Regions from separate parts of the Oceanobacillus kimchii X50 genome, predicted to be linked through region 3. Evidence: riboswitches for the same ligand, from Rfam matches in the RefSeq annotation. Region 3 holds a riboswitch; each other region holds the start of a gene.
What was found. Region 3 has a riboswitch for S-adenosylmethionine ahead of C794_RS05830 (5-methyltetrahydropteroyltriglutamate--homocysteine S-methyltransferase). Riboswitches for the same ligand answer to the same signal wherever they lie in the genome.
Positions count from the first base shown of each region.

Region 1: another riboswitch for S-adenosylmethionine. It lies ahead of C794_RS14940 (carboxymuconolactone decarboxylase family protein); the one in region 3 lies ahead of C794_RS05830 (5-methyltetrahydropteroyltriglutamate--homocysteine S-methyltransferase).
Region 2: another riboswitch for S-adenosylmethionine. It lies ahead of C794_RS06945 (Fur-regulated basic protein FbpA); the one in region 3 lies ahead of C794_RS05830 (5-methyltetrahydropteroyltriglutamate--homocysteine S-methyltransferase).
Region 4: another riboswitch for S-adenosylmethionine. It lies ahead of ssuE (NADPH-dependent FMN reductase); the one in region 3 lies ahead of C794_RS05830 (5-methyltetrahydropteroyltriglutamate--homocysteine S-methyltransferase).

Region 1 is NZ_CM001792.1:2,869,507-2,877,649, reverse strand. Features, by position in the region: gene C794_RS14970 (GntP family permease) at 1-285, opposite strand, end outside; gene C794_RS14965 (CdaR family transcriptional regulator) at 424-1,566, opposite strand; gene C794_RS14960 (copper homeostasis protein CutC) at 1,742-2,425, shown strand; gene C794_RS14950 (catalase) at 2,861-4,318, shown strand; gene C794_RS14945 (hypothetical protein) at 4,488-5,705, opposite strand; SAM riboswitch class I at 6,131-6,239, shown strand; gene C794_RS14940 (carboxymuconolactone decarboxylase family protein) at 6,438-7,106, shown strand; gene C794_RS14935 (LLM class flavin-dependent oxidoreductase) at 7,173-8,143, shown strand, end outside.
Region 2 is NZ_CM001792.1:1,303,428-1,311,570, forward strand. Features, by position in the region: gene C794_RS06925 (CynX/NimT family MFS transporter) at 1-297, opposite strand, end outside; gene C794_RS19770 (hypothetical protein) at 497-745, opposite strand; gene C794_RS06935 (hypothetical protein) at 865-1,164, shown strand; gene C794_RS06940 (HAD-IIIA family hydrolase) at 1,161-1,700, shown strand; SAM riboswitch class I at 1,802-1,902, shown strand; gene C794_RS06945 (Fur-regulated basic protein FbpA) at 1,978-2,178, shown strand; gene C794_RS06950 (hypothetical protein) at 2,268-2,597, opposite strand; gene C794_RS06955 (GNAT family N-acetyltransferase) at 2,724-3,242, shown strand; gene C794_RS06960 (class I SAM-dependent methyltransferase) at 3,256-3,975, shown strand; gene C794_RS06965 (HIT domain-containing protein) at 4,003-4,332, shown strand; gene C794_RS06970 (ZinT family metal-binding protein) at 4,488-5,489, shown strand; gene C794_RS06975 (DUF998 domain-containing protein) at 5,887-6,513, shown strand; gene C794_RS06980 (GNAT family N-acetyltransferase) at 6,666-7,199, shown strand; gene C794_RS06985 (MFS transporter) at 7,247-8,143, opposite strand, start outside.
Region 3 is NZ_CM001792.1:1,081,814-1,089,956, forward strand. Features, by position in the region: gene C794_RS05825 (glutamate-5-semialdehyde dehydrogenase) at 1-1,024, shown strand, start outside; gene C794_RS05830 (5-methyltetrahydropteroyltriglutamate--homocysteine S-methyltransferase) at 1,102-2,205, opposite strand; SAM riboswitch class I at 2,366-2,468, opposite strand; gene C794_RS05835 (MBL fold metallo-hydrolase) at 2,734-3,663, shown strand; gene C794_RS05840 (CBS domain-containing protein) at 3,737-4,426, shown strand; gene C794_RS05845 (3'-5' exonuclease) at 4,439-5,035, shown strand; gene C794_RS05850 (acyl-CoA synthetase) at 5,407-7,014, shown strand; gene sspL (small, acid-soluble spore protein L) at 7,108-7,248, shown strand; RNA gene ssrS (6S RNA) at 7,307-7,492, shown strand; gene C794_RS05860 (hypothetical protein) at 7,828-8,046, shown strand; gene C794_RS05865 (sodium:solute symporter family protein) at 8,059-8,143, shown strand, end outside.
Region 4 is NZ_CM001792.1:3,261,569-3,269,711, reverse strand. Features, by position in the region: gene C794_RS16660 (ABC transporter permease) at 515-1,726, opposite strand; gene C794_RS16655 (ABC transporter ATP-binding protein) at 1,719-2,651, opposite strand; gene C794_RS16650 (DoxX family protein) at 2,911-3,423, shown strand; gene C794_RS16645 (superoxide dismutase family protein) at 3,596-4,180, shown strand; gene ssuE (NADPH-dependent FMN reductase) at 4,382-4,933, opposite strand; SAM riboswitch class I at 5,026-5,133, opposite strand; SAM riboswitch class I at 5,258-5,367, shown strand; gene C794_RS16635 (LLM class flavin-dependent oxidoreductase) at 5,448-6,503, shown strand; gene C794_RS16630 (ATP-grasp domain-containing protein) at 6,517-7,461, shown strand; gene C794_RS16625 (MFS transporter) at 7,662-8,143, shown strand, end outside.

The DNA.
Region 1 (8,143 bases), 1.8 Mb from region 3:
ACCAAACTTAGTAACAATGGATTGTGCTATTTTAGCTGCTGCTCCTGATTCAATAAGGATACCAGCGAGAATTCCTGCAGCCAAGATTCTTAATACGGATGGAATAATTCCTTGGGCACCACTAACCATTAAGCTAACGGTGTCAACAATATTTGTACCACCTATTAATCCGCCAATTAGTGCCCCTGTCATAAGACCATATACAGGCGGGATCTTCTTTAATATCATTATAATTGATATAATTAAACCGATAATTGCACCGAATGCACTTACTTCTATTTCCATAGCTGTTCACCTTCATTACATGTAGTTTTAATACTACCTTCATTGTAAGCGTTATCAGCATCGGATATCATTAGTCATTTGAACAAAAAGGCAGCGTTTTCTTTGTGTTATTATTGTGCGTTTGCATGAATGACGATGTTAATTATTGTTTGATTCAAGTTTATATAAAAGTTGAGCCATTTTTAACTCTAGAAGGTGATTAATATTTCTAGGGTCTTTTCCAGTTATTTGATATATTTTGTCTAGTCGATATGTTAATGTATTTCGATGAATAAATAGCTTATCGGAGGTGATAGACATTTTTCCGTTTTCCTCTATATATGTTTTTAATGTTTGGTGAAGTTGTGTACCATCATTCTCTGTAAGAATGCGGTGATACGTCGCAATTAGCTGCTTTGTTGACTGCGGGGTATTCTTGAGCAAATCATAAGCCAAAATTGCAAGATTTAAGTCTTGATAACTCCATATCCCGCCTGATGGATATAGTGTATTTGCAACTTCGATTATTTTTTGTGCTTCTTGATAGGATTGTCTCCAACCGTTTACTCCCGTTAAATAAGGCCCGACTGCAATAGTCATATGGGGGATAGCTGAAGTCTTATGCTTTTCTATTAAAATATCCTTTAAAGGAGTATTGCTAGATGGTTGGATTTCTTTTTTTAGTATAAGGTGTTGATTTGTAAATAATGGTATATACTCATCTTCTTGATTAAGCCAAGAGTGAATATGTTTTTCTACATCTTTTGTATGTTTTTTATCTAATACTGGTGTAGATATGATAATAACAGCATAGGTTGTTTTGATATCTAGTTTTGCATAGTGTGCTCTTTCTTGAATATATGTTTGATCTTGTTCGGTTCCTAAAAGAATATTAGTGATTTGATTTTGGCGAATTTGTTTATTTTGCTGAATTTCATTTGTTAAAAAAGCCTGTTCTAGCGTAAGTTCTGCACCCATTTGGATTAACTGAGAATAGTCACGGATATCATCTGGATGTCCGGTTATTCCGATTACACCTACAATATTTTCTTGAAAAGTAATAGGTAAATTAATCCCTGGCTGAGAGCTATGCCAATGATTGGTTCTTGAAGTATCAATTTCAATCGTATGTTTTTCTTTAATTACTTGAACGGCTCCATCGTGTAACTGTCCGATTCTAGAAGGTACACCTGAAGCGATGATTGTACCTGTTTGATCCATAATATTTATATTGGCATGTATAATGGACATAGTACGTTTTACGATTTCGTTTGCTAATTGTTCGGTTAAGATGGTCTTCAACTCCTTTTGTTTCTATGTATAGTATAAAGGATTTGTTAGCAATAGAAAGTTTAGTATGAATTATACTATCTACTATAGCCACTTGACAGGATGAATATATTAATTACAGTGAGTTTAATAGAGAATTTTTGATTTTGCCACCATATAGGTGAATTCAAAAGATAGGAGTGACAAAATGTATATCGAAGCAATTGTGCAGACAGTGGAGGAAGCAATACAAGCAGAAAAGTTTGGAGTGGATCGATTAGAGTTAGTGTCTGGGATGAAAGAGGGAGGATTAACTCCTAGTTATGGGACGATAAAAAAAGTTCTAGAACATGTAAATATTCCTGTACAAATAATGGTGAGACCGCATAGTTATCATTTCATTTATACTGCGTGTGAGTTAGACACAATATATGAAGATATTCGAAATATAGTTGAATTAGGTGGGAGAGGAATTGTTTTTGGTGCCTTGCACCGTGACAGTACAATAAACATGGATGCTTTAGAGACGGCAGCAAGTATCTCAGATGAGCTGGATATTACGGTTCATCGTGCTTTTGATGAAGTACCTTCATTAGAAGAAGCTTATTTGTCTATTGCTGAATGTAGTAATGTACAGCGTATTTTAACTTCTGGTGGTTCTTCAAATTGTTTAGAAGGAAAGCAATCATTAAAGAGTTTAGTCGAATTAGCGAATTCCTCTAGAGGGCCAAGCATTTTACCAGGTGGGGGCTTAAATATGGATAATTTCAATGAAATACACTATTTTGTTCAAGCTGACCAGTACCATTTTGGAACCGGTATCCAGACGGATGGGGATTTTTCAAAAGGGTTAGATGCGGAGAAATTACAGGTAGTCAAACGTATTTCATAGACCAATGAATGAACGTGGAAATTACACCTAGATTTACAATAATAGTATCAAAAACCTATGCTCTTTACATATATGCATAGGTTTTATTTTTGCTTCGTTTTCTTTTTTCTCCTATACAATATAAAGTAAATAAAGAGTAATGCTAGAAAAAATCCAATTGCATTGTTTCTGAGACTGCCAAATGTAATACCATCTTTAATAAATATGAAATCTATCAAATAAATGAGAGGAATAATGATGAAGAAATATCCAAAGATAGCTAGGATAAAAAATGGTGCAAAGCGCATCGTTATCAATCTCCTTTTTAAACTATCCCCTTAATCAAATGGATTAAAACAAATATGTTTATCGAATTTATACTCTAAACGTTCTATTTCACTCCTCTGGAACATAATTTGATAAAGGTTTATTTAATTGGTGTTAGGAGGTTACATCATGACTGATGGGAATAACGATGAATTGAAAAATTCTCGTAATTATTCACAGGGGCATGGGAGTCAAGGACCACATGGATATGAAGGAAATGCAGGTGATAAATCCCATACGAATCCTGCTGCTTTTAACTGGGATATTGATCTTCCAGCAGAGATTCATTCACAGACTGTCGGAAAACGTGGACCAATTTTAAAACAGGACAATATTGAGCACGAAACATTACAAACATTTATTCATGAGAAGATAATAGAGAGACCGGTACATGTAAAAGGTTGGGGAGCTTTTGGTTATTTTGAAACATTGTATTCTATGAGTGATTATACAACATTATCTTTCTTGCAGACACCGGGTACAGAAGTGCCGGTATTTGTGCGGTTCTCCTTAGCAGTTAGTACAAAAGGAACCCCAGATACATCCCGTAATGTAAGAGGATTCTCCACTAAATTTTATACAGATAACGGCATATTCGATTTGATATGTAATCATATTCCTGTTTTCTCTGTTCGCGACACAATTCGTTTTCCAGAAGCGATTAAAGCGTTTTTACCATCTCCGGTAGATAACTTAATCGATCCCACACGCTACTGGAATTTTGTGGCACGTGCGCCTGAATCACTTCTCTTTACACTACTTGTTTACTCCAACCTTGGTACAGTGAAAAGTCTACGTCATTTGCCTGGGCATAGTGTAAATACCTATGTTTGGAAAAATGGAGAAGGAAAACGATATTTTGTTAAATACACGTGGGCACCGCTGGCTGGAGAACAGTATATTCGTAACGATGAAGCAGTACGACTAGCGGGAGAGAATCCGGATATTGCAGGACAGGACTTACATGATGTCATTGAAAGAGGGGAGCCAGTTGAATTTGGGTTATATGTACAGATCATGGATCCTGAAGATGCTGCCAATCTACCATATGATCCATTAGACGATACCAAAATATGGGATCAACAACAGTTCCCTTTCCAACCAGTGGGAAGAATGGTATTGAATAGGAATCCTGATAATTATATGGAGCAAGTTGAAAAAGCGGCTTTTTCTCCATCTAATTTACAAGAAGGTGTAGAACTATCAGATGATAAGATGTTACAAGGAAGAGCAAATATTTATTGGGATTCACAACGTTATCGGATAGGTCCTGATTTTCGTAATGTACCAGTTAATCATGAATCTGACTGGTGGCCAGGTAACCTTGTGACAAGTGGTGATGGACGCTATGTTGAAGGTAGGTTAGAGCGATCGGACATCGAAAAACAGGATGATTTCACACAACCTGGTATGTTTTACGATTCTCTATCAGACCAACAACAAGAAGATTTAATTAATAATATGGCAGGCGGATTAACTACTGTATCACCGGAAGTATATAATACTGTTCAGGGTTATATGCAGAAAGCTTCAGAAGACTTAGCGAGAAAGCTGAATAGAGCTGTAACAATGATGAAAGAAGATTAATAATGTAATATAAAATCGTGTCGTTAAAAAATTCAACCGGTTTATTTTGAGTTTTACTTCTCTATTCATATAAGCTCTCTTTTTTTAATTCGGAGGTAGATAGGTTTACAATATAAAAACACCCCCAAGTTAGTTGTTAGAGGTGCAAATTATTAATAATCATTATTACTTACTGTCTTGTCTTTTTATGACCTTCTTCTGCTTCTTCTTGTTCTCTTTGTTCTTTAATCTGTTTATGTCTTTGACGTTGGCGATAACCGTATGTCGAAGATAGAACTACATCCTCATTCTCTAAGGCAGAGCCAAGTGCACCTATAATCGTTGCAATACTAGTAGCTGTCCATGCGATGTACAGATAGCTCGTAAAGTTAATTTCCTCATTTATTTGATTTTCAAGCAATTCTGCTGGAATAAAAATATTAACAGCAAAAGTAAATAAAACGTATAGAATAATATAATACAAACATACAGTTGATAGCAAGGTAAAAACGGTAGTAGCATTATATAATTTTCGAATATAGTCATCTTTACCATCTTGAGGTCGTTCCCACAATTTATGGGCTACTATAATCCAACTTACCATGGACGTAATAGCAATAAAAGTTAGTAAAATCATCCGTGGTAATGAATAATAATCACTCAACTGCCATAGTGTTGGGAAGACCAGCGCGTATGCTCCGGTAGTAAATGCAATCATAATTACTTTCATAAATGCTGGAAAGAGTGACCATGGGCGATTGGCTCGTACCATTCCGGAAATGATTCGTATAGCAATACTCCATTTCCGTGGAACAGTAAAACGAACATCGATATTGCATTCACCATGCGTCTCATGCTCATCAGGTGTTTCTCGTTTAATAGGGGAAATTCTTTCTAAGAAACGTTTTCCGATTAAGCGTGTTGAACTTTTATTCTTCAATTCTTTATAATCTTCATTCATAGATTGAAGATGAAGTTCGGCCTTTTTTCTATCACCATCAGAGCTGCCATAATACATTTCGTTTACTAACTGTAATATGGACTCTCGTAGTCTTTTAATCATCCTTGTTGAGCCCAGACTAGGCATGCTAATTAATGCTATGTTTTCGTCTTGATTTGCTTCTGCAATAATTAGCCGTTTTTCTTTGAATAAAGGTAAATCTGTAAGACAAATTCCAAAGTCCCAGTCGTTTTTTTTCTTCTTATTTTGAGTAGCTTTTAGAATGTCAATAGATTCACCAGTACCTGTAAGTGGGTCTTCAATATATTGAACCTCCCATTCGCAATCATCGTCTACGTAAAACTGTAGTAGATTTGGGAGTTCTTCTTTTAATTTTGCTGCAATATAGTTGGGATAACCTGGAGCTGAAATTAAACCAATACTCCTACTAGTTGAACATGTAGTCATAACTTCACCCTTTTCATTGTGCCAATATTAGTATGTTATTCTGTTTAGCCGAAAAGCAAAGGGTTTAAACTACAATTTTAGGTTAACTTAGTAGATGAACTGGCGACGTATAGAGAATTATAACTTATTAAAACTAGGTAGTTATGGTAGTTTTAAATTGTATTATGAAGGTACATTGTAATACGGTTCCATAAAAGTAGCTATGTTACAGACAAAAGTCTACGTAGTCGAATGGGTGAACATGTAATTTCTTCCGAATCCACAAGTCGAATAAAAGTCTAAGCCAGAATAAATAAAAACATATACAATATAGTCCAATTGGTTTAAATTTTTCATTACATTGAATTAATTGAAAATTAACTATTGACAGTTATTTGCTGGTTCGTTATGCTAATATACAAATCTTACACAACTATATAATATTTTCCTTATCAAGAGTCGGGGGAGGAACCTGGTCCGTTGATCCCGCAGCAACCAGTTACAGTTAAGTAACATGGTGCTCATTCCAGCAAGCTTATGCTTGATAGATGAGAAAAGTGTTTATGCCCACTAAATGAAACTCTTCCTCATCGGAAGGGTTTTTTCTTTTTTCAAAAGGGGAGTGTAAAGAAAAACTGGAACAATGTGACTTTAAATATGACTAAACCAATAAGTTAACTTTATTTAGGAGGCAATAGTTACACAAGCCAAGCAATCGAAATTTTTATTAAAACGAAAAGGAGAGAGTGTATTATGCCAACTACAAAAACAGGGAGTCTTTATAAAAAATCGTATTTCAGTCGTATCCAAGAATTAAAGGAATTTGCACCAGGCGTATTTAATTCGTTCTTTGCCTTCAACAACAAAGCGCTTGAAGAAGGGAAGCTTTCCGTGAAACAAAAAGAATTAATTGCAGTGGCAGTTGCTCACATTACAGGTTGTCCATACTGTATTGAACTCCATGTAGGAAACGTAAAAAACCAAGGTGCTGATAAAGAAGAAGTAACTGAGGCAATATTTGTTGCAACAACATTAAAAGCAGGCTCTTCATTAGCGCACGCAGTAAATGGATTGAATGCATATGACGGAAATGATGATGATGAGTTATATAAAGCTTCCTACTTTAAACGACTACAAGAACTTGGTGAGATAAGTGATGATGCTTTCAAAGCTTTCTTGAAATTTGATGGAGCGGTTTTAAAAGAAGGTAAACTTACATTGAAGGAAAAAGAGTTGATTGCAGTAGCCTCTGCGCATACAACAGGATGTGCTTATTGTATTGACTTGCATACGAAAAATGCAAAGGAAGCTGGAGCCAGTAAAGAAGAGTTATCAGAAGCTATTTTTGTAGCTGTTGCTCTTAAAGCAGGTTCTGCATTAGCGCACAGTGTCAATGCATTAAATGCTTACGATGAAGAGTAGTTTAATAGATTCCCAATGTTAATTAATGTAATTATCTTATTCAGATACTAAAAAGGAGCTGAGCATATGGCAAAACAAATTCATTTTAATGGATTCGTGCAAAATTCACCTTCCCCTCATTCAACGGGGCTTTGGAAACATGAGAAAGATTATGGAATAAATCATAATCGTTTAGGTTACTGGACGGAAATTGCGCAAATTCTAGAACGCGGCAAATTTGACTCGTTATTTATTGCTGATGTATTAGGGACGTACAGTGTTTATGGGAAAAGCCATGACGCAGCGACGAGAGGCGCAGTTCAACTTCCTGCACATGATCCTTTACTTCCTATTACAGCAATGGCCGCAGTTACCGAGCATCTTGGTTTTGCGCCAACAATTTCTACTACCTATGCACAACCCTATGTACTAGCACGTCAGTTATCCACATTGGACCATTTAACAGGAGGAAGAGTTGGATGGAATGTCGTTACTTCCTATTTGGAAAGTGAAGCAGTCAATATGGGGTTAACAGAAAGGTTACCGAAAGAATTGCGTTATAATCGAGCGGATGAATTTTTAGATGTGGTATACAAACTTTGGGAGCGTAGTTGGGATGAGGATGCGGTGATTTATGACCGTGCCAATGATACTTTTGCTAACCCAGAGAAAGTTCGCTTAATTAATCATAGTGGGGAGTTTTTTAATGTGCCAGGACCGCACTTAGTTGAACCCTCGCCGCAACGAACGCCAGTATTATTCCAAGCGGGAGCATCACCAAAGGGAAGAGATTTTGCGGCAAAACATGCAGAGGCAGTTTTTACAAAGCAAACATCTATTGAATCGTTGAAAAATTATTCTTCCGATATTAAGAAACGTGCTCAAGAAAAAGGAAGAAATCCAGATGACGTTAAAATATTCCCATTGATGTTACCAATTGTTGGCTCAACAGAAGCAGAAGCGATTGCGAAGTATGAGGACTTCGTAAACCATATCAGCTATGAAGGTACGGCATCCTTACTATCAGGACATACAGGAATTGATTTTTCAGAGTATAA
Region 2 (8,143 bases), 220 kb from region 3:
TGATCGAATATATATACCTATGGATAATACTACCATTGCCATTAATAACGTAATTTCCATTCCTAGTTTTCTAGATAGAGTAGGAACAAATGAAGAAAAAATTCCAAATGCTATTAAAGGTAATGTGTTAATTAAACCGATCATGGCATTTGTTACCTCTAATTCATTTCTAAATATTGGAATTAATGGGCCAACGGAAGTGATGGGGGACCGTAGTGTTGAAGCTATGAAAAGAATCGCTAAAATTAATAGAAATGTATAATAACGCTGTTTTGTCGAATTTGAAATACGTTGCATGGTGTTTCTCCTTATGATTAATCTTCGTTAGCTAATATATCAAAGGTTAATTATACATAAATTGATCATAAGGAGAAAGATAATAATTATTGATTATTTATTCTGAGTTTTAAAGGATTTAATCCAAAAGGTAACCAAACACATATTACAACTTATGGTAAGTATGGGGCAATGACTAACATGATGATAGAAATTGATATTAAAAAAGTACTAACTGTTTTTGAAAATTTAAATTTTTATCACTTTTATAAAATCCAGAGAATTGTAATTTGTTCCGATATAATACAAAAATAGAAATAATGATACCAATACCAGCAATTAATCCTCCATAATAATTATCTAATTGAATACCGATGGATGAATAGATAAACATAATAGCTTTATTGAAAATAAATCCCAATAGACCAAAAATTATGAGTATCCGGATGATTTCTAAAGTGAATTTCATTTTCGGCTCTCCTTAAATAGCTATAAAGTTCTACAATAATCTAAATTGAGTATTTATTAAAATTTTGCGTCTATTATAAATAAATCTACGTCTATTTAATAAAAGGGGGAAAACTAGCAATGGCACTATTGAATCTAGCAAGTGTAATATTAGGGATAATAGCATTAATTCTTCCCGTTATCAATCTATTATCCACACATAAACATAAATTGAAAAAAATTATTCTAATGTTAGTAAGTCTAAGTGCATGTTCTATTGCAATATGTTTTCAGTTATTTTATCAGCATCACCTCGTGAAAATTCAGGATTGGTCAGCTTTAATGGATGTTTCAGGTAGCACAGTTTTGATATCTGCAATACTATTGGCTTTAACGGTTACTTTAAATATTTCTTCCATTTTTGGGATGAGGGAGTCATGATAAACAAAAAGCTTGAAGCAGTGTTTTTAGATAGGGATGGAACCATTGGTGGAGATGATAAGGTACATTATCCAGATGACTTTAAGTTGTTTACGAATTCGAAAAAGAATATAGATTATCTTAAACAATTTGTTCAAGTGTTTTCATTTACCAATCAACCAGGTATTTCATTGGGAGAGGCGAGTAAAGAAGATTTCTATAAAGAATTAATGGGATTTGGTTTTGATGATGTATTTCTATGTCCACATCATCATAAAGAAGGCTGTAAATGCCGAAAACCTAGTACTGGTATGTTAAAAGAAGCTACTTATAAATATCAGTTAAATTTAAATAACTGTGTTGTAATTGGCGATAGATGGAGTGATATGGTAGCAGCTTCCAAAACAAATTCAGTAAAGATATTAGTAAAAACAGGGGCAGGAATGTCAACGCTTCATGACCATTTTGAAAAACTAAAAGAAATTGAACTTGATTTTGTTGCAGAGAATCTTACAGAAGCAGTAAACTGGATTAGTAATCGATATCACCTATCATAGAAAAATGAATGAAACAAATCAATTTATGATATATAGATTGCAGAATTAAATCGCAGTAGACAAATCGGATTAATGAGTTTATAATTAAGTTTATAAAAATATACTTATCAAGAGAGGTGGAGGGACTGGCCCGTTGAAACCTCAGCAACAGAGTGCATCTGTCTGTGCTAAATCCTGCAAGCATTAGCTTGAAAGATAAGTTGAGGTTATCGTAATATACAAATTCTCTCTTCTTATCTTTGCCATGATCATACTTATAGAAGAGGAGGATTTAAATATGGCTTTCTGGAATGAAGATGAATCAGAAAGAAGAAAAAACGAATTAATTGAGAAATTAATTGCATCTAATCATTTTAAAAAAGGGAACAAACATCTTTATGAGCTTACTACCGCAGAGTTAGAATACGAATACTTTAAGCTTCAATTTAATGATCACCCACATGCTGGTAAAAGTGCCATTCATTGGGAGAATTTTTAACTTTATATTTTGATACAAACTTTATCCTCGCATTTGCGAGGTTTTTTTATTCCATTTTTACATCAAATGTATTACTCATAGCAAATTACTTAATTATCAATTACTTTTACATAGATAGTGTCTATTCCGACTGGCGGACCAATCTCTCTGACTTCTCCAGTAAATCCGACTTCAACTTTATCACTTACTTCAAAAGTAATTTCTTCTTCTACAGATAAATCAACAGTTACTTGATTTCCAGAATTTAAAATTGACCCTTTAGTTACTTTAACAATAGCAATATCATTGTTTATCGTCTGTATATTTCCAATAAGGCTATCCTGAGTTTTAAATTTGGCATTTCGAATGTTATTAATAGAAGTGCTATCACAAGAACTGGAAAATACTAACATAAATATTATACTGATGTAATTTATCATTATTCTAAAAATCTTCATATACAATCACACCCCTAATTGATATTATATATTATTAAATGAATGAGAATTATGTATTTTTCTGAATTGAATGATAAAATGGAGTGTAGTCTGTTGGAGGTGACTGGTATGCAAATAAACTTTAAATCAATACATAGTGAAGAGGATGTTAACTTAATTTCCACATTATATAGTAAAGTTTGGAGACAAGATTCTGAAGGGATATTCCAACGAATAAAGAAACATATGGACTATGATGGTTTTCAAGGGCATATGATTCTATCGGAAGAAAATAAGTTAATTGGTTTTGCTTATGGTTATTTTTCATTGAAAGGTCAATATTACCATGATCTTATTGCTAATCATCTGAATCAACAGGAGTATCAAGATTGGTTCTCCAACTGCTATGAAGTTGTTGAAATAATCGTGGACTCATATTATCGAAAGTTAGGATATGGAAGAGAATTATTAGACAGTCTGTTAAAAGGTGCCAAAACAACTACAGCAATTTTGACAACACAACAAGATAATATGACTGCTATACAATTTTATAAGAACCAGCATTGGGAACTAGTAAAAGAGCAATTTTATCCAAATGAAGATGGAAAAGCATTTGTGATTTTCGGTAAGAGACTAAAAAGACAGTAAAGCGAGGTAATATATGATTCCGCTAGTTTATGATCAATTAAATAGGTTTGGTGAAGACGATACATTTTTTCTTTCCCTATTAAAAGAGATAAAAGGGAAAAATCTAGCTGATCTAGGTTGTGGAACAGGAAGGCTCACCTTACATTTTGCTAAAGCAGGATTTGATATAACCGCAATCGATCCAAATAAAGAAGCAATTGAGCTTGCTAAGACGAAACAAACATCCAATCAAGTTGAATGGATTATTGGAGATAGTGGGGATCTAAAGACAAACACATATGATGTGGTGATTATGACTGCAAATGTTGCGCAAGTGTTTCTTACAGATGTGGATTGGGAGCAAGTAACAAGTGATGTTTTTCGTTCATTGAAAGAAGGCGGTTCTTTCATATTTGATACACGTAATCCAAAGGCTGAAGTGTGGAAAAAATGGATGGCAGATAAAACACCCGATGTTGCAACACATCCTAAGACAGGAGAAGAATTAGAAATTTGGACCGAATACGATGGAATGGACGAAAAACAAATATTTACGTTCTATGAAACTGTAAAAAGTGTTAAGTCTGGAGAGGTTATCCAACGTGAAAAACTGCAATTGCGATTTCGTAATCAAAAAGAAGTAAAGGTTGCCTTAGAAAAATCAGGATTTTCTGATGTTAAATGTTATGGAGATTGGGAATTAAAAGAGGCAAGTGAAGAATCATCATCATTTATCTTCTATGGTACAAAATAATGATCAGAAAATATGGAGGGGGAGTATATGATGGAAGATTTTTATTGTGATGAAGTTTTAAGTGGTAATACGTTAGTGGAGAAGGTCGTGGAAACAGAAAATGTATTAGCGTACCATCATACAAATCCATATTGGCCCACTCATATAGTTGCCATCCCGAAAGTTCATATTGACTCTCTTCTTTCTTTGGAAGAAAAAGATAATGATTTATTATTGGAGTTGTTTTTTGTAATCAAGCAGGTTGCAACTATGGTAAAGGAAGAAGATGGCGCGTGTCGTGTCATTACAAACCTAGGTAATTATCAAGATTCAAAACACCTTCATTGGCATATAATATCTGGAAAGAAATTTAGATAATAATTGTTTAGTTTAAAAAAAACGAAAGTCTCAGGTAGAGACTTTTTTTATTTTATTTAAAAATTATCTTGACGGTCATATAACTGCTATGTATAATTTAAATCGTAATCATTACGAGTCGTAACTGTTACGATTTAATAAAGGAGAGAATCATTATGAGAAAAATATGGGGAAAGAGATTTAGTGTTCTATTACTAAGTCTACTATTTATAATGGGCTGTCAATCAGCAGATGATAATTCCGAAGAAGGAGCAAATGCTGAAGAAGAAAATGATCATAATCATGAGGTAGAGATTGGAGATGCACCAGAAAAAGTAAATATTAATGGAGTATCTGATCATTATCATACAGGTGATTTAATCAAATTAACTGCAGAGCTTGAAGAAGATAGTGAATTTGATCATTGGCATTGGTACATAAGAGATTCATCCAGTGATGAATGGGAAGCAGTACCAGAATTAGATGATACGAAATTTTTTGGTGATGCGGAAACTGATGGACAACAAATTATAGCAGTATTGTTTAATGATAATCATGAACCTTATGCTCAATCAGAAGTTATAGAAGTTGTAATAGATGATCACGGGCATGGACATAGTCATGCGCATGATGAAGAATCTGAACAAATTTATAATGGTTATTTTGAAGATGAACAAGTAGAAGATCGTACTTTAGGAGACTGGGAAGGCGATTGGCAATCTGTATATCCATTACATCAAAATGGTACACTAGATGAAGTCTATGCACACAAAGCTGAAGAAAGTGATGACATGACAGAAGAAGAATACAAGGATTATTATGAAACTGGTTATGTAACTGACGTAAATAGAATTGTCATTAATGGTAATGAAGTAACTTTCTTTGAGGGAGAAGAAGAACAAACTGGTGAGTACCAATATGATGGGTATGAAATTTTAAATTATGAAGCAGGAAATCGAGGAGTAAGATTTATATTTAAACTAGATGAAGAGTCTGAAGGCTTACCAACTTATATTCAATTTAGCGATCATTCAATATTCCCAACTGATTCTGGACATTTCCACCTTTATTGGGGGGATGACAGACAAGCGTTGTTAGAAGAAGTCGAACACTGGCCAACATACTATCCATCTGAAATGAGTGAAGAAGATATCGTTCATGAGATGATCGCACACTAATATATTTGCAAGCAAGTAGAGAATCCGATATTAATTGGGTTCTCTTTTTTAATCAATTTCATATTAAATGGTGATCAGTTTAATTTTCTTTGCAGACGGCAGCTTTTTAGCAGGCACGGCTTTAACTAACTAGGTTAAAGAAAACCACTTTTCCTACTGGATTTTCAAGCTCTTTTTTTCTGACCACGAGTCGTCGTCTTCCAATACAATCAAAGCCAAGTATTTCCTATAATCCATACTAAATTTATTCATATGAAAATATAAAAGGAAAATAGGATATGAATATAGAAATAATACTTAGTACCGATTAACAACAAACAGATCTCTTTAATTTTATTAAGTAAAACTTAGGATATTCTGCTTGTAACAAACGGGATAAATATAAGGAGTAATTGGAATGAAAATCTCTAAAAATGTTGGTATAACAAGTTGGATTCTTACTTGTATGTATTTTGTAATTGAACCTTTTTTTGTGATGTCTTCCATCGCTCCGTATAATTTGATGGATCATGCAATGAGTGATTTGGGAGTTACGAGTTGTGGCGAATATACCTATCCTTTAGCAGCTTATGATATTTGCTCTCCTTATCATTTTTGGATGAATATATTATTTATTGTTAACGGGATTACATTTTCAATAGGGATACTATATCTTTCTCAACAGCTAGAACAAAATAAAAAGAATCGGATAGGTACTATTTGTTTATTGTTATTAGCATTAGGAAATATTGTTTCTGGATTTATTCCTGCAGATGTAAATTTATTCTGGCATTCTATTTTTGCACAGTTAGGAATGGTAACTTTTTTAATTGGGTTATGGTTATTTGGAAAATTATTAGTCAGAGGGAAATGGTGGACTTATTGCATATTGGTTTCTCTCATCATTTTAGTAGTTTTTATTGTGCTACTTATCTTTATCTCTTTACCAGCAGGACTACTTCAACGTATGTTTTATGGTGTTACATTTCTGTGGGGTACTGTCTTAGCAGTTATTTTAGCTAATAATAAAGGTGCGTATAGGTGAATATTTAAAGGAAAGATGTTTTACTTAAATTTTGAAAGGTGTGATAGCAATGAACCAGATTTCAGTTAAAAAGGTGATTGAAAAGTAGTTTGATTCTTTTAATCTTCTTTTCAATCGTTGGTAGTATAAATTTTAATGAAAAGAGGATTCACATGTATAAAGATCGAGAGTTGACAATACGGCCAATTAAAGAAAAAGATTTGAAACGTCTATGGGAATTAATTTACAAAGAAGATAAACCCGAGTGGAAGCAATGGGATGCTCCATACTTCTCCCATAAAAGTATTTCTTATGAACGTTTCTTGAAAGAATCTGACTCATGGATTGATACTAAATCTAGATGGGTAATTTGTGTAGATAATGATGTATATGGTACAGTTTCTTACTATTATGAAGATGAACAAAAGAATTGGCTAGAGATGGGGATTATCTTTTATGAAGGCAATAATTGGGGTAAAGGCTATGGAACAAGAGCTTTAAAGTTATGGATAAACCATCTATTTGATCAATTGCCTGTAGTTAGAGTAGGTTTGACTACATGGTCTGGAAATAAGAGGATGATTCGTGTTGCTGAAAAGTTAGGAATGATGATGGAAGGAAAAATACGTAAAGTCCGTTATTATAATGGAGAGTATTACGACTCTATACGTATGGGGATTTTACGGGAAGAGTGGAATTATAAATAATATTAAAGAGGAGACTCTATTCCGAAGAGTCTCCTCTTTTGTAAAACCTATTTATCAGTAGCAATAGAGAATAATGATTTATCTTCTATCTTATGCGTTATTATCATCAATAGCATACCGAATAATATCATTCCAGCTGCAACAAATGTGATTTGTGAAAAAGAAAAACCAGAATTTAATAGTAAACTTCCTAATGTTGCACCAATAGAATTTGCCAGATTAAAAACGGAAGCGGCAATGGTACCAGATAGAGCTGGTGCTTCTGTAGCAGCTAGAATAATTTTTGAGTTTAGAATTGGAGTGGTTCCGAATGTTCCTGCTCCAAATAGAAAACATGCAACATAAGCAAGAAATGGTACAGATAATAAAAATGTAAATAAAAATAGCACTGCACCAAGTATTGCTAAGGTAACGATTAAACGTTCGGTTAACTTTGAAGGATGAATTCTTCCCGAGACAAAATTGCCAATAACGGCTCCTAGCCCAAATAAAAACAGCCCGATTGTGACACCTGTCACGCCAAAACCAGCAATTTCTCTTAACATAGGTTCTTTAAACGTATATGCAGTGAAAACACCAGAAAAACCAAAGACAATAACCGCAATGATCATTAGTATATTTTTATTTTTTAATACGGTTAATTCTTTTCTAAGTTTCGGTTGTTCTGCTGGCCTAATGTTCGGAGTAACTAAAAGTAAACCAATTAAAGTAATCGCACCTAATAAGGCTATAATCCAAAAAACAAGTCTCCAATCAAAAAAACCACCAACAAACGATCCGAATGGAACACCAAGCATAACAGCAATAGTTAACCCACCTTGAACAGCAGCTATGGCACTAGTTCTTTTTTCTGGTTTAGAAATTTCAACAGCAAGACTCATGGTTAAACCAAAGAAAGGTGCATGCATCGTTGCTGACAGCAATCTTGATAATAGAAGCACTTC
Region 3 (8,143 bases):
ACAAGATATAGCTGAAGCAATTTTACAGGTAACTATATTAACTGATCCTATTGGTGAAACCCTAGAAATAATAGAAAAAGACAATGGTTTATTTATTACGAAGAAGCGGGTCCCAATTGGAGTTATTGGAATGGTTTATGAAGCTAGACCTAATGTCACTGTTGATGCAGCTTCACTTGCAATAAAGACAGGAAACGCAGTAGTATTACGTGGTAGTTCTTCAGCTATACATTCTAACAAAGCACTTATTCATGTAATTCATGATGCATTAACTTCTAGCTCCATACCAAAAGAAGCTGTACAATTAATAGAAGATACTAGAAGAGAAGTAGCGAATCAACTATTTCAATTAAATGAATATCTGGATGTTTTAATACCAAGGGGAGGAAAACAATTAATCGAAACAGTGGTAAAACAATCTACGGTACCTGTTATTGAAACCGGTGCAGGGAACTGCCATGTTTATCTAGATGAATCTGCTAAAGTAGAGATGGCAACGGAAATTGTTTTGAATGCAAAACTACAACGACCATCAGTATGTAATGCAATCGAGTCATTAATTATTCATAAACAGTGGTTTGAAAATCATGGTTTAGAACTATTAAAAAGCATGCAATCTCATGACATAACAATTCACGGGGATGGATTCGTTATGGAGAGATTTCCAACTGCTATAAGAGCAGAGGAAAAAGATTGGGAAACGGAGTATTTAGCAAGTGAAATAAGTGTAAAAATAGTTGGTTCAGTATCAGAAGCGATCGCCCACATCAATCGATATGGTACACGTCATTCGGAAGCTATTATAACTGAAAACAAGATTAATGCTGAACAATTTCAACTTCAAGTTGACGCTGCAGCAGTTTATCACAATGCTTCAACTAGATTTACAGATGGATTTGAATTCGGATATGGTGCAGAAATAGGGATTAGTACACAAAAATTACATGCTCGAGGTCCAATGGGGCTGGAAGCATTAACTTCAATTAAATTTGTGATTTCAGGCTCAGGCCAAATTCGCAATTAATTAAAACTCCAAACTACTTTCAGCTTATATAGGAAGTCTAATAAGTAGTTTGGAGTTATTTATAGATTTTATTAAGCTTATCCCCAAATCTCTTTGGAGAGTTCAACGATATAACGTAATTTATTCCACTGATCTTCTTCTGTTAATTTATTTCCTTGATGTGTTGATGCAAATCCACATTGCGGACTAAGCGAAATTTGATCTAACGGAATATATTGTGAAGCATCTTTGATTTTCTTAATGATCTCTTCTTTGTCCTCTAGCACACCGAATTTAGAAGTGATTGCTCCAATTACGACTTGTGGTCCTCCATTAGGTATATGAGCTAAAGGTTCAAAGCTGCCTGAACGATCATCATCATATTCTAAGAAAAATCCGTCCACTTTTTCATTAGCAAATAAGGTTGGGGCAATATGAGCATAACTGCCTTCGAATGCCCAAGTAGAACGATAGTTTCCTCTACATAAGTGTGTAGTTACGATTAAATCATCTGGTTTATTCTCAAGTACACTATTTACAACATATAAAGATAAATCAATCAACTCTTGACGAGATAAATCTTCTTCAAATGTTATTAACTCATCTACGTTCAAGCCGGCAATGTATACATCATCCAATTGCAGGTATCGACATCCAGCTTCGTAAAATGCTTGGATTGCATCTCGATACGTAGTGATAATGTCTTCTGCATAAGATTGAATATCTGGATAAACTTCTGGGTTGCGTGTTCCTTTGTGAAATAATTGATTTGGACTAGGAATGGTTTGTTTTGCAACAGCACGCTCCCCTACTATCTGTTTAAATTCAATGAAATCTTTGACAAATGAATGGTCTGTTGGAAAACTAATCTTTCCGTTATTACGAATGTTATATCTCTCTGTTTCAATTCCTTTAAATAAGTAACCTTTTTCTGGAATATATCCTTCAATACCATTCAATTCTTCTAAAAAGTCCGTATGCCACCATAAACGACGGAACTCACCATCCGTAACAGCTTGTAGACCTATTTCAATTTGTTTGTCTACGATCCGCTTGATTTCTTCTGTTTGAATGTCTCTCAATTCCTTTTCTGAGATATTTCCATCCGAATAATTTTTTCTAGCCTGATGCAAACGCTCTGGTCGTAGCAAACTACCTACATGGTCTGCTCGAAATGGTGCTTTGATTATTGTTTTTGTCATTTTTCCTTCCTTCTTTCTCCATTAAATTTTGTTTAGTCTCACAGAGTAGGGTCTTGCTCTATGAAACTAACATATGACAGTTCTGTACAGAGAATAGGGGAAAAATAAATACCCCCTTCTACAAGTAAGAAGAGGGTACAGGAAACCGTACGATATACTCTTCTTATCTTCTAGCATTTACGCTACTGGAATTGGCACAGTACTTAAATAAGTCTGTTGCCGAGGCTTCCTTGGGCCAGTCCCTCCACCTCTCTGGATAAGAATTGTCATATTTAATTAATAGAAATTTTATAAGATATCGAATAGGATGTCAATAGTTTTTTAATAAATATTTATCGAGTATGTAAACGACAGTAATTTAACTACCATTCTTTCGAGGAAGAATAGATATCTCAAAATAAAAAGTATCTTTTTATGTTATTTGCTTTTGATGTATTTTTAGTTCCTTTGTCTTGCAATTCCATCTTGGAACGATAAAATAACAATATGCTCATTTATACATTGAATGGTGTTAGAAAGAGGTATTTCATGCTAAAGAAAATGACAGAAGATATATTTCAATTAGTAGTGCGGTTTAAAGGTGCAATGGGGGAAGTGAATTGCTATTTAATAAAAGGAGAAAAAGGATATACTGTCATAGATACCGGTATTTATGCCACGGAAACTAAGGAAACTTGGAAGGCGGTTTTGGATAATTATCAAATTGAAAAGCTGATATTAACGCATACTCATGAGGATCATATAGGATTAGCAAAATGGTTTCAAGAGGAATATGCCATCCCCGTCTTTGTATCTAGACGAGGATATAAAGAAATGCTTAAGGGAAAAGATCGGAAATCACATATGGAAAGAATGAAATCACTAATTAAACGTCATGGTACACCGCCATTACCGTTAAAAATAAAGGATTTTTCTTTTATCTATGATTTTGAACCAGACGGATTTTTTGATGATGGTGATCAAATCATCTTAGGTAATCAGCCTTTTCAAGCAATTTGGACACCTGGACATGCTCCTGATCACTATTGTTTTTATAATAAGCAAGAAGAAATAATGATTATAGGTGATCATGTGTTAGAGCATCTTTCACCAGTGATTGGCTTATGGATGGGAGAAGAGTTGAACCCATTAAAGGACTATTTACCATCTTTATTAGAATTACAGGAATATCCGAGTAGATTAGCATTACCTGGTCATGGAAAAGAGATGGAAAATTTATCAGAACGAATAATGGAAACTTATAATCGACATCTCTTTCGTCTTGAGGAACTCAAACAACTTTTATCGGACAAACCGATGTCTGCTTTTAAAATAACAACTAAAATTTATGGACCTATGAAAGGGACAGCTTTTGTCAGTCAGTTTATGGCGACATTAACTCGGTTAATTTATTTAGCGGAAAATCAGGACATACGAAGTATAGAAAAAAACGGCAAAGTACTTTACAAGGCGAAATAAACGATATAAGTGAATGTTTAATGTTAAGTTTGAACGGTTAAAATGATAGAACGCAAAGATAGGAGAAATAGATATGTATAAAAATTCAGAGCGCTTTATCACAGCATTTAATCGTATTGACAAAGCATTAAAATCACAATTAAACAAAAAAGAAATGGGTTTCTCTAGAGCAGTGCGAGTTCTATCAGACTCTAATGCTACGATAAAACGATACTACGAGGATTTATTGGAATTTGCTGAACTCAGAAATGCAATTATTCATAACCGTATCGATGTTTCCTATGCGATTGCAGAACCTCATGATACAATTGTGGAACGTATCGAAAAAATAGAAGAAGATTTTACAAGTCCAAAACAAGTAAAGAATGCATTCATAAAACAAGTTGTTACATTCCAATTAAACGATTCTATGCAAAAGTTACTTCAAGTAGTAAGAGATAGAGGATTAACGAAGTTACCTATTTATGAGAATCAAGATTTTAAAGGATTAATTACACACAAGGGCATTGCTCGATGGATAGCAAATTCTATGAACGATGGTCAACAAATAACGGATGCAACTGCTAAAGATATTTTAGAATACGAAAAATCAGATAATCATCTTTTTATAAGCGAGGAAATGTCCGTATATGAAGCTGCTGACGTATTTACAGAACAAGTTGGAAAAGGTAATCGACTTGCGGCTTTGCTTATTACAAAAACAGGGAAAGAAGATGAAAAGTTGGTAGGCATTATTACCAATTGGGATATCATGGAGATATAGGGGGAGTTTTGAATGGTTAAGTTTGCAGCAATTGATTTTGAAACAGCAAACGAAAAAAGAAATAGTGCTTGTTCTATAGGTGTGGTAATTATGAATGATACTGAAATTATAGATGAGTTTTACTCACTAATTAATCCATTAGCCCCATTTCGTTCACGCAATATATATGTTCATGGAATCACCGAGGAACAAGTTCAAGAAGCACCGACTTTTGCTGAACTGTGGCCCACATTATCGGCATATTTAGAAGATACGATACTTATTGCACATAATGCAAGTTTTGATATGAGTGTCTTACGTCAATCTTTGTATAAATACGATATGCCATGTCCAAATTATATGTCGCTCTGTACGGTTAAAATCTCCCAATTAATTTGGCCGCAATTAGAAAATCATAAACTACATACAGTTGCAAATTACCACGAGATACCGTTAAATCATCATCATGCGATGGATGATGCCCGAGCATCTGCAAAAATCTTTTTGGCAGCCTTAGCAGAGCAGAAAATAGGCACAACTGAAGAATTCATAGAACGATGGCTCGTATCCAAAAGAGCAAAAACAGCTAGAAAGCAAAAAGCTACAAAATCAACCAAATTATATTTCTAATTTATATAGGGCCAGGACATAACTAACAGTCTTGATTGTAAGACGGATGATAGCTAGAATAAGCTTCAGAAATATACGGAGACTCCTTGAAAATCAAAAAACGATTTTATGCTTGCTGTCGAGGTCTTCCTTGTCCTCAGGAAAGGAGGCATTGTTGAGACCCGGAGTGCAAAGTATCCGGAGGTTCGCCAGCCGCCTTAGCATAAGCGGAGTATATTTCTGAAGCGGATTTTCAATATCCAATCATTCGGATTTAAGTTTTGCGTAAACTCTTTTATTGCAATAGGTCTATGTAGATCACAAAATAAAGTGACAACCTCATATATCTGAATTATAATAATAGTTAAATAATTATACAGGGAGTGAGGTCATTGGAATTAAATCAAATCGATACAGAGTTAGATAAACTAATTAACCGAGTACGAAGAAATACATTAGGTGATTTATTAACAAGAACAAGAGAACGTTATCCAGACAAAAATGCAATCGCTTACAAAAACAAAAGACTAACCTATCAAGAGCTTGATAATCTTGTGAATCAAACCGCTAATGGGTTTCTGGATATAGGAATTAAAAAGGGTGACAAGTTTATTTTAGTTTCAAAAAATAGCTTAGACTTTGTACTTGTAACGTATGCACTTGCCAGAATTGGCGCAGTGTTAATTCCTGTTAATTACATGCTTACATCCCAAGAAATAAAATATATATTAGAAAATTCAAAGGCAGTAGGTGTAATGGCATCTGATGAATTTAGAGATCTACTATTAGCTGCTGCAGAAGACAAAAAACTTGAACATTATATAGTATTAGAAGTAGATCCAGCAGAGGAGGCAATAGAAGATTCGTGGATTGCAATAAATGAAATTCAATCTCATCAATCTTCTACAATGCCAGAGGTAGAAATTCATGATGATGATTTAGCACATATACTTTATACAAGCGGAACTGAATCAAAACCAAAAGGTGTAATGTTGACTCATAAAAGTATCGTAAGTGAATATGTCAGTACTATTATTGATTGTAAAATGGAAAGTCATGATATTGCTATACATGCATTGCCGCTTTATCATAGTGCACAACTTCATGTGTTTTTAGGTCCGAATATATACATTGGTTCAAGTGGTGTCATTCTTCCTTCTGCGAGTCCAGAATCAATCTTAGAAACAATTGAAAAAGAGCAAGTAACTCAATTATTTTGCCCACCAACGGTATGGATTGGTTTGTTGCGTCATCCTGATTTTAATAAAAGAGATTTGAGTTCCTTGAAAAAGGGTTATTATGGAGCAGCAATTATGCCAATGGAAATTATTAAAGAGTTGACGGAAAGACTTCCACAAATCGAACTCTGGAACTGTTATGGGCAGACAGAAGTAGCTCCGTTAGCAACGGTATTACAACCAAAAGACCAACTACGAAAATTAGGTTCAGCTGGATTACCAAGTTTAAATGTACAGACAAAGATTGTAGACGATGATGGAAATGAAGTTGCTCGCGGAACCGTTGGAGAAATCGTCCATCGAACACCTCACTCGATGACAGGATATTTATATGCAACAGAGAAAACGAAAGAAGCATTTAAGCACGGATGGTTTCATAGTGGAGATTTAGGATTTATGGATGAAGAAGGTTTTATAACGATTGTAGACCGTAAGAAAGATATGATAATAACTGGAGGGGTAAATGTTTCTAGTCGTGAAGTTGAAGAAATCATATATGAGATTGATGGTGTATCAGAAGTAGCTGTGATTAGTGTTCCAGATCCTTATTGGGGCGAAGCGGTTACTGCTATTATTGTATTAAAAGAAGAAAATACAGTCACAAAACAACAAGTGATCGAATATTGTAGTGGTCGATTGTCTAAATTTAAAACTCCAAAATATCTCGACTTTACGGACGTACTTCCGAAAAATCCGAGCGGGAAAGTCTTAAAAAGATCGTTACGTAATCATTATGAAAATGTTGATCTTTCTATTTTGTAAATAAAAAGAAAAGAACTTTAGTCAAGTTGGAATGTATATTAAAATGAATATCCTTGTCTAGAATACGAACAATAAGACAAGGAGGTGGTCGTATTGAATCAAAAAAATCCAAATTGGAGTAAAAAACAAGTAAATTCTAGTCTGAATCCGCAAGGGAAATCAGAAGATGAAGCAAGCCAGTCCCCACAAAGCCAATTAGAACAACGTGCCAAGAAAAAGAATACAAAGTTATAGGAAAAAATTAGTAAATATAGCTTATTGATAAATAGGACAAAAAACGTTATGATATTTCTACAAGCTACATTGTTCGTATTAATATAAGTTTTAACCTCTAATGTTGGAATAGGGAGTTTTACATCGAAATTGGAATGCCGAGCCGCCATTGAAGCGGAAGGCAGGAAGTTTTCTGCGAACACCCACTTTGCGAAGTGGTGGTTTAAAACTTTTTATGACAAGATACGGCAAATGTGGCCTGTATACATAATCTTATGATTAAGCCCGTTCTCACAAGAGAGCGGGCTTTTTAGTATTTTAATCTCCACAGTTTTTGAAAAGACAATCAATTGTAGATGCTTCAAATTCATAATTGCCAATCCTAATTTACGAAGGTGATTACGTCAGAATAGAAAAAATTGAGCTAAAAGACGATAACTGCACTTCTGAGTGAAAATCAATTTTTACAACATGATTTATTAAAGTATTGTTTCTGGCTGTTAGCAATTAGAGTGATGCCAATAGTTTTCATTGTCATTTCTTCATGCTTGGCTACATATAATTCAGCAAATGAAAATTTGATGAAAAGGGATGATACACATGTCAAATAAACCAAAATGGAAGGATCCAGGTATTGTTTTGACGATTATCATGTCGTTATATGCAATGGTTGTCTTTTTTTGGTGGCCGACAGATATTTATTGGTTAGGGGTCTCCCTTATAGGGTGGTTAATGTTTTTTGGATTGTTCATTTGGATGGTTTTAGGGTTTATTTATGTTTTTTGGGTAGAAAAATTAGACAAACAAAAATCATCATAAGGAGGGATAGACTTGAAAATAGCTGAATCATCTATATTACTTATATACTTAGTTATTATGACCGTTATAGGAATTTATTTTTACAAACGAGCACGAC
Region 4 (8,143 bases), 1.7 Mb from region 3:
TTGTCTCAGCCTTGTTGCTTCAAGGAAAAGTCTTAGCTAGCAAGGTTTGCTCTAATTTTTCTTATATGCAGTATATGTATCGACTCCATATAAAATGAAAGAAAGGTGAATGGAAATAATTTATCGTAAGAAAACATACAAAATCAAATCCGAAAATTTAGCTGTTTTTAATAATTTTTTTCACAAATATTTACTGCCTAATCAGTTAGAACACGGAAGTAAGTTAATCGGTAGGTGGGTGAATGAAAAGCAAACAGAAATAACAGCTATTTGAGCTTATACGTCGAAGGAACAGTATCAGGAAATTGAATCAAATATCCGCAATTCACCTCTCCACGCTAAAGCACAAGAAAAACGCGAGCAAATAGGAGAACTATTTGTTGATCATTCAGAATAATTTTTACTATCTATATCTTGCACTTTTAAAATTCATTACTATGAAAATGTAAATGTGAGTGAATCCAGCAGGGAATAGATGAGACTGTCCCTATGGAAATCACTCACACTTTTTATTTTACGCTCGTATCCATTTCCAAATTTCTTTAGGCGTTGCATTCTTACCATACATAAGAATACCAACTTGAAAGATTTTACCTGCTAGCTTCATAAATATAATAATGCTCACAATTAAAATGGCTAATGCAATTATAATTTCTATCCATGGCCACTCTTCTAAAAAGGTAAGCCGTAACAGTAGTACCCCAGGAGAAGTAAAAGGTATATACGTACTTACAGTTGCGACAATCCCATTTGGATCACTGATGACTGGACCGGCTAAAATGAATGGTAAGAATGGAAGCATCATTACCATGCCCTGGAAGTTTCCAGCGGTAGAGACATCAGCCATTGTTGCACCAATTCCTACAAAAATAGCAGCAAACATTAAATAGCTTAATAGAGCAATAAATACTAATAGGATGGTTTCAGGTACGAATATATACTCCAAAAGAGGAATATCGAGTTGCCATACAGCAACTGGAAGAATGATACCAATAAATACGACAACTTGAATTAATCCAAGTACAAAGTAACCAATAATTTTTCCTTGCATAAGTTCTGATGGAGTTAATGAAGATAAAATGATTTCTGCGATTTTATCCTTCTTTTCTTGCGAAGCGCTTTGGAAAATCGCCATTCCAGTAAACACAATGGAAAGCATAATTACTCCTGCGAAAATACCTGGTACGATTTGTTGAAGGGTATCCGCCATTGCTTCCGATTCTTCATTTGCATCAATCGTTGTCTCATCTATAAAGACAACTGGTTGTAATAACTGCTCAGCTTCTTGATTAGAGAGTCCAGAGTCTGTAGCTCTCATTGCTTGGAGCGGAGCACTTAACGATTGGACTTGGCCAATAAAAGCAGGATCAATATCTTCGCTTAAATGCATTGGGACAAAACCTGACTGTATTGCATCTTCAAAAATAAACAGATATGCAGTATTATCCTCTTCGACTTCATCTAGTTCTGCTTGACTTACATCTGTAGATTCTATCTGCCAATCCAATCCTTGCTGATCTACAATGTTTTCAAACTCTGAAAATACTTCCATTTGATCATTTACATATACTGTCATTTGTTCGGATTCATTTGAATCTGAAAATAGACTACCGATGAAATAAAATAAAAGAAGTAAAAGAGGAGAGATAAATAGACCAATCACAAATGTTTTATTCTTTAGATTACGTTTTATTTCCCATTTGGCAACTTTCCAAGCATTATACATAAATCTCACCTTCTCCTTTCTTTATTAGATGTTGGTTGGTAGCGATATCAATAAATATCTCGTGGAGTGAGATACGATTAAGCTTCAGTTCTGAAATATGTAAATCCTCAGGTAATTGACGTAACCAAAGAGGTGGATTTACATCTTGATTAAGATGGAGAATAGTCGTATCTCCATTTTGTTCAATTCGGTCAACGTTAGGAATTGTTTGTAGCTGTTCAGTGCTATTTTTCCCTGAAATTGTACATTTAAAGTTAGCATATTGTTTTTTCACATCATCTAATGTACCATATATTACTTTTTGTCCGTTTTGGATCATAAACAATCGATCACACATTTCTTCTACCAAATTCATTTGGTGAGAGGAAAGTAAGATTGCTGTTCCGTTAGCGGCAAGTTGTGAGATCTCGTCTTTAAAAATGTCCTGACTGACCGGATCCAATCCTGAAAAAGGTTCATCTAAAATTAATAAATCAGGTTCATGGATAATTGAACCAATGAATTGTACTTTTTGTCCCATCCCCTTGGACAATTCTTCTATAGATACATTTTCTTTTCCTTCTAAATCAAATTTTTTTAAGTAATAAAGTACTCTTTCTTTTGCTTGTTGAATTGGATAATCCTTTAAATCTGCTAAATATAATAGAATATCCATGACTTTTACATTTTTGTACAATCCTCTCTCTTCAGGTAAATATCCGATTTTATTTTTAGGTATTCCTTTCCCATTATAATTAAACTGAACAGTTCCACTATCAGGGTACATAATTCCCATAATATTACGAATTGTAGTAGATTTTCCTGCACCATTAGGACCAAGAATAGCCATGATTTCACCACGGTGAACTTCGAATGAAATTCCTTTTAAAGCTTGTTTATCTTTAAAAGACTTTTTCAAGTTATGAACATGTAATAAAGGCTCCATTCAATTACCTCCTTGATTGAATTTATTCATCGATAGTATAAGTACGCTTTACTTATGTGAAAAGTTTCAATTTAATTTTAATTGTTCAAAAAGTATTCACTACTTTGTTACTAATATGTGAAAACATTCACAAAATGTGGTTCCAATAACAAGAAGGTGCTATTATAAAAGTGTGATAAGGATATCCTATAAAACAATATGTGAAATGTTGAACAAATGTTATTAATTCATTTAATTCCAAATAAGGAGTGAAAAGGCAATGATGAATTTTATTAGAAATCATAAAGTAGCTGCAGGGTTATGGACAATTATTCGAGTGTATATAGGTTATGTTTGGTTAACCAGTGGTTTAGGTAAATTAATGGGGGGAGAATTTGATGCGAGTGGATTCTTGCAAGGAGCTGTTGCTCAAACTGGTGGTGAACATCCAACAGTTCAAGCTTGGTGGGGTGCCTTTTTAGAAGCAGTTGCTCTACCAAATGCCGATTTATTTACAGTTTTAGTAATGTGGGGAGAAGTATTAGTAGGTATAGCATTAATTCTTGGATTATTCACAAACTTCGCTGCTTTAATGGGTATCACCATGAACTTCGCATTCTTATTTAGTGGAACAGTCAGCACCAATGCACAGATGGTGTTACTGACAATCTTCATCATCGTAGCTGGAGCAAATGCTGGTAAATACGGATTAGATCGTTGGGTAATGCCATATATGAAACAAACTTGGAAAAATAGAAAACAGAAACAAAATAAAACAACAGTAGCTGCTTAAAATAGGAATCTAAAACTCCCAAACGAATAGTTTGGGAGTTTTTTAAATAATTATAATGGATTTTACAATTACATATTATGCCAAATTTCGCGTTTAAATCTAAGCTAAGTTGTGAATGATAGATATAGGTAATAATTATATATTCATATCTTCAACGAAAGGAGTAAACATAGTGAAAAAACAATGGGTATATGTATTGTCGTTTATGTTAATTACCCTGTTACTGATAGCATGTAACGATGATCAAACAGGGCAAGAAAATCAGGATAAGGGTGAGGAAGCAGTAGAATCGAATGCAACTGCAGAGGAAGAGGTTTTAGTCTCACTAGAAAATAACGAAGGACAAGTTGTTGGAACAGCTACATTAACAGAAGGTGAAGAAGGAGTTCATATTTCATTAGAGGGTGAAGATTTACCAGCAGGAGAACATGGTTTTCATATTCATGAAGTAGGTAAATGTGAATTGCCAGATTTTGAATCAGCTGGCTCGCATTATAACCCAACAAATGCTAAGCACGGATTTAATCATCCAGAAGGACCTCATGCAGGTGATTTAGAGAACATCACCGTAAATGAAGACGGAACCGTTCAGGCAGAAGTTGATGCTCCAATGGTGACTTTACAAGCTGATACGGAGAATACATTGTATACAGAGCAAGGAACCTCATTAATGATTCATTCCGGTCCAGATGATTATAGGTCTCAACCATCTGGTGACGCAGGAGATCGTATTGCGTGTGGTGTAATAGGAGAATAATTAATTCCATTCTTAAACTTTAAGAGACTAGGACAAAGAATAAATGTTCCTAGTCTCTTTTCTACTTTATTATAATTGTGTTTGGTGGAAGACTGTATTTGTATATATGAGATTGGTCCTGGGTATGTCTCCATAGACCAGTATTGATACATCGTATCAAAAACGTTAAAGAAATTCGTTTATTCATTGATTAAAGTCTCCTCAATAAGTTGTTAATGCTTGTGTCGAAGTTCCTTCAACCATTTGTGCAAAATAGTCCACCTGTTTCTTTGCTCGTTGTAAGATATTATTATCGATAATAGGGATTTCGTGTTGTTTATCTATTTGTTCATCTAAAAAATATAATCCTTTGAGGTTATGTGCTTTTAAAGTTGCGAGAACAGGTTTTAATGTGTACTCAACCGCTAATAAATGTGCAGGGCTGCCCCCTGTCATAATTGGTAAGACTGGTGTGTGTTTAAGTGCATCCTGGGGCAATAGATCAATTAAAGCTTTCAAAACACCCGAATATGCTCCTTTATAGACAGGAGAACCAACGATGACACCATCTGCCACTTGGATTTTTTGGGTTATATTCTTAATAGCCGCACTTTGAAAATTCCCTGTAAATAAATCTTCATACGGCACATCTTTAACAGAAATATGGGTTACAGAAAATTTCTGTTGGATTAGTTGATCACCTAAATAATGTAAGACCTTTTCTGACCTAGATAGTTCGGAGGGGCTGCCGGACAATGTCACAATGTTGTTCATTTTACCTATCTCCTTTGAAAATAAATTAGAATATAAGAAAACCCGCGATAAGCTTAACAAATAAGAGCGTCGCGGATTTTTTTTAATCTGGGCTCTTATCTTTCAAGAAATATAACTTGCTGGAGGTAGCACCTTTCTAATGAAATTAGAGGTTGCTGAAGCGTCAACGGGCCAGGTCCCTCGGCTTCTCTTGATAAGATGTATTAATTTTTTATATATTCTAATATATCAATCCCGATAAGTCAACTTTGTTTTGTGAGGAAATTTAATTGACAATTCTATCAGCTTGTATTATTATCGTTGAAACAAACTAAATAATGAAATATCTTATCCTGAGAGGTGGAGGGACATGGCCCACAGAAGCCTCGGCAACAGGTTCTAGTTTGAATACTGTGCCAAATCCATCAAGCATTTTTATGCTTGGTAGATAAGAGAAGACGGTGACAGAGCTCTTTTCTTATCTAAGGAAAGGGCTTTTTTAGTATTATTACAACTATAGACATGGGGGATGAAAATGAAGTATGGTTTTTGGTTGCCGATTTTTGGAGGTTGGCTTCGTAATGTAGAAGATGAGCAGATGCCTCCTACGTTTGAATATGCGAAACAGGTAATTCAGCATGCTGAGGAATGGGGCTATGATACGACATTAATTGCTGAATTATATTTAAATGATATTAAAGGGATAGAAGCGAATTCTTTAGAAGCTTGGACAACAGCAGCTGGGTTAGCTGCTGTAACAAATAAAATTGAAATTATGACAGCGGTTAGACCGATATATCACAATCCAGCAGTAATTGCGAAAATGGCTGCTAATATTGACCAATTAAGTGGAGGAAGATTCACGCTAAATGTTGTTTCTGGATGGTGGTCAGAAGAAGCGAAACAATATGGTGGAGACTTCACTGAACATGATGAGCGGTACGATAGAACAATCGAATTCCTAGAGGTTTTAAAAGGACTTTGGTCGGAAGGTACCTTCTCTTACTACGGGAAATTTTATCAGGTAGAGAATACGAAGTTAGCACCAAAACCTATTCAACAACCGAATCCAATTCTATATGCTGGGGGAGAAAGTGAAAAAGGGAAGCAAGTAATTTCTACTTTATGCGATGCATATGTGATGCATGGTGGAACAGTAGAAGAAATTCAAGAAAAAATAGGTAATATGAAAAATCGGAGAAATAATCTCGATAAGGAAGCATTGCAATCATTTAGTATGGCTGCCTACGTGATATGTAGAGACTCTGAGGAAGAAGCATTACAAGAGTTGGAAAGAATTACATCAATAAAAGACGAAAAAGGATATGCAGGAATGAAAGATTTTACTTCTAAATCCCAATTAGAACAACAATTACAAATAAAAGATTATTCTGTTTCGAACAGAGGGTTACGTCCGAATCTTGTAGGAACACCTGAACAAATTGCAGAAAGAATAATAGAATATGAGAAAGTTGGTTTGGATCAGCTATTACTACAATGCTCCCCTCAATTGGAAGAGTTGGAACGATTTGCTAAGCAAGTGATGCCGAAAGTAGAAGAATTAAGAAAGAAGACATCTACGTTACACTAAAGGAGTCATGATAATGAGTAAAATTTATGTTTTACATGAAAATATGGAATGGACAGAACATCTTATAAAACGATTTAATGATTTAGAACTTCCTTATGAAGATTGGTTACTTCAAGAAGGACATATAGATTTACTGAGTGAACCACCAGAGGGAATATTTTATAATCGCATGAGCGCATCCTCTCATACAAGAGGAAATCGTTTTGCGCCAGAGTTTACAAATGCTGTGTTAGCGTGGTTAGAGTTTCATGGAAGAAAGGTTATTAATGGTAGCCGTGCCCTACAATTGGAAGTAAGTAAAGTTCAACAATACTTGGAACTTGAGAGGTTTGGTGTAAAAACGCCAAAAACAGCTGCAGCAGTTGGAAAAGAGAATATCTTAAAAGCAGCAGAACAATTTGAAGGAAAAAGTTTTATTACCAAGCATAACCGAGCAGGAAAGGGATTAGGTGTACAATTATTCCGATCAACGCAAGCTCTTCAATCGTATGTGAATAGTAGTAATTTTGAAGAACCGATAGATGGTATAACGTTATTGCAAGAATATATTGTATCTCCAGAATCTTATATTACACGTTGTGAGTTTGTAGATGGGAAATTTGTATATGCTGTGAAGGTGGATACTTCAGAAGGATTTGAGCTATGTCCAGCAGATGCTTGTTCTGTGGAAGACTTATTTTGTCCAGCTGGAGAAGAACCTGAAAAACCTGCAAAATTTCAAGTTCGGGAAGGATTTAATCACCCAATAATAGAACAATACGAGAAAGTTTTAGCAGCAAATGATATTCAAATCGCTGGAATCGAATTTATAGAAGATGCGAATGGAAATATTTTTACGTACGATATTAATACCAACACAAATTATAATTCAGAAGCAGAAGAAAACTATGGAACTTACGGAATGTTAGAAGTTGCGAAATTTTTAGAAAGAGAATTAGAACAACTAAAAGTTAAGTAGTAAAAGAGAAGATGTAGAGATAACGAGCAATGATTTGGATCTTGGTAACAAGACAAAATGATTGCTCGTTTTTTTGTTAGATATTTCATAAACCGAATAATTAGTAACTCTAAAATTAGGAGAGTCGATTGATTTTAATTATTAAAAAATTCTTGTATAATAACATCGTAATCTAACTAAACATAGAGGGAAGTTTTTTTATGGTGCAAGAAGTAAATACTAAAACTGACTTGGGTAAAGAGAAAATTTGGTCTAGGGACTTTCTATTTATTTGGATAGCGAATTTTTTTATTTTCCTAGGATTCCAGATGACATTACCAACGATTCCATTATTTGTAAAAGAACTTGGCGGTAGTGATCAAATGGTCGGTATTATTGTTGGTATATTTACATTTTCAGCATTACTGATTCGTCCCTATGCAGGGCATGCTTTAGAATCGAAGGGAAGAGGATTTGTTTATTTGTTAGGCTTAGGCATTTTTGTCATATCTGTGGGAGCTTATGCATTTACAGCAAGTCTTGTATTACTTGTCATTATTCGTATTGTCCAAGGAATCGGCTGGGGATTTTCTACAACTGCCGGTGGAACTGTTGCAACTGATCTTATACCGCCAAAGCGTCGAGGCGAAGGTATGGGTTATTTTGGTTTATCAGGAAATATTGCATTAGCATTTGGTCCATC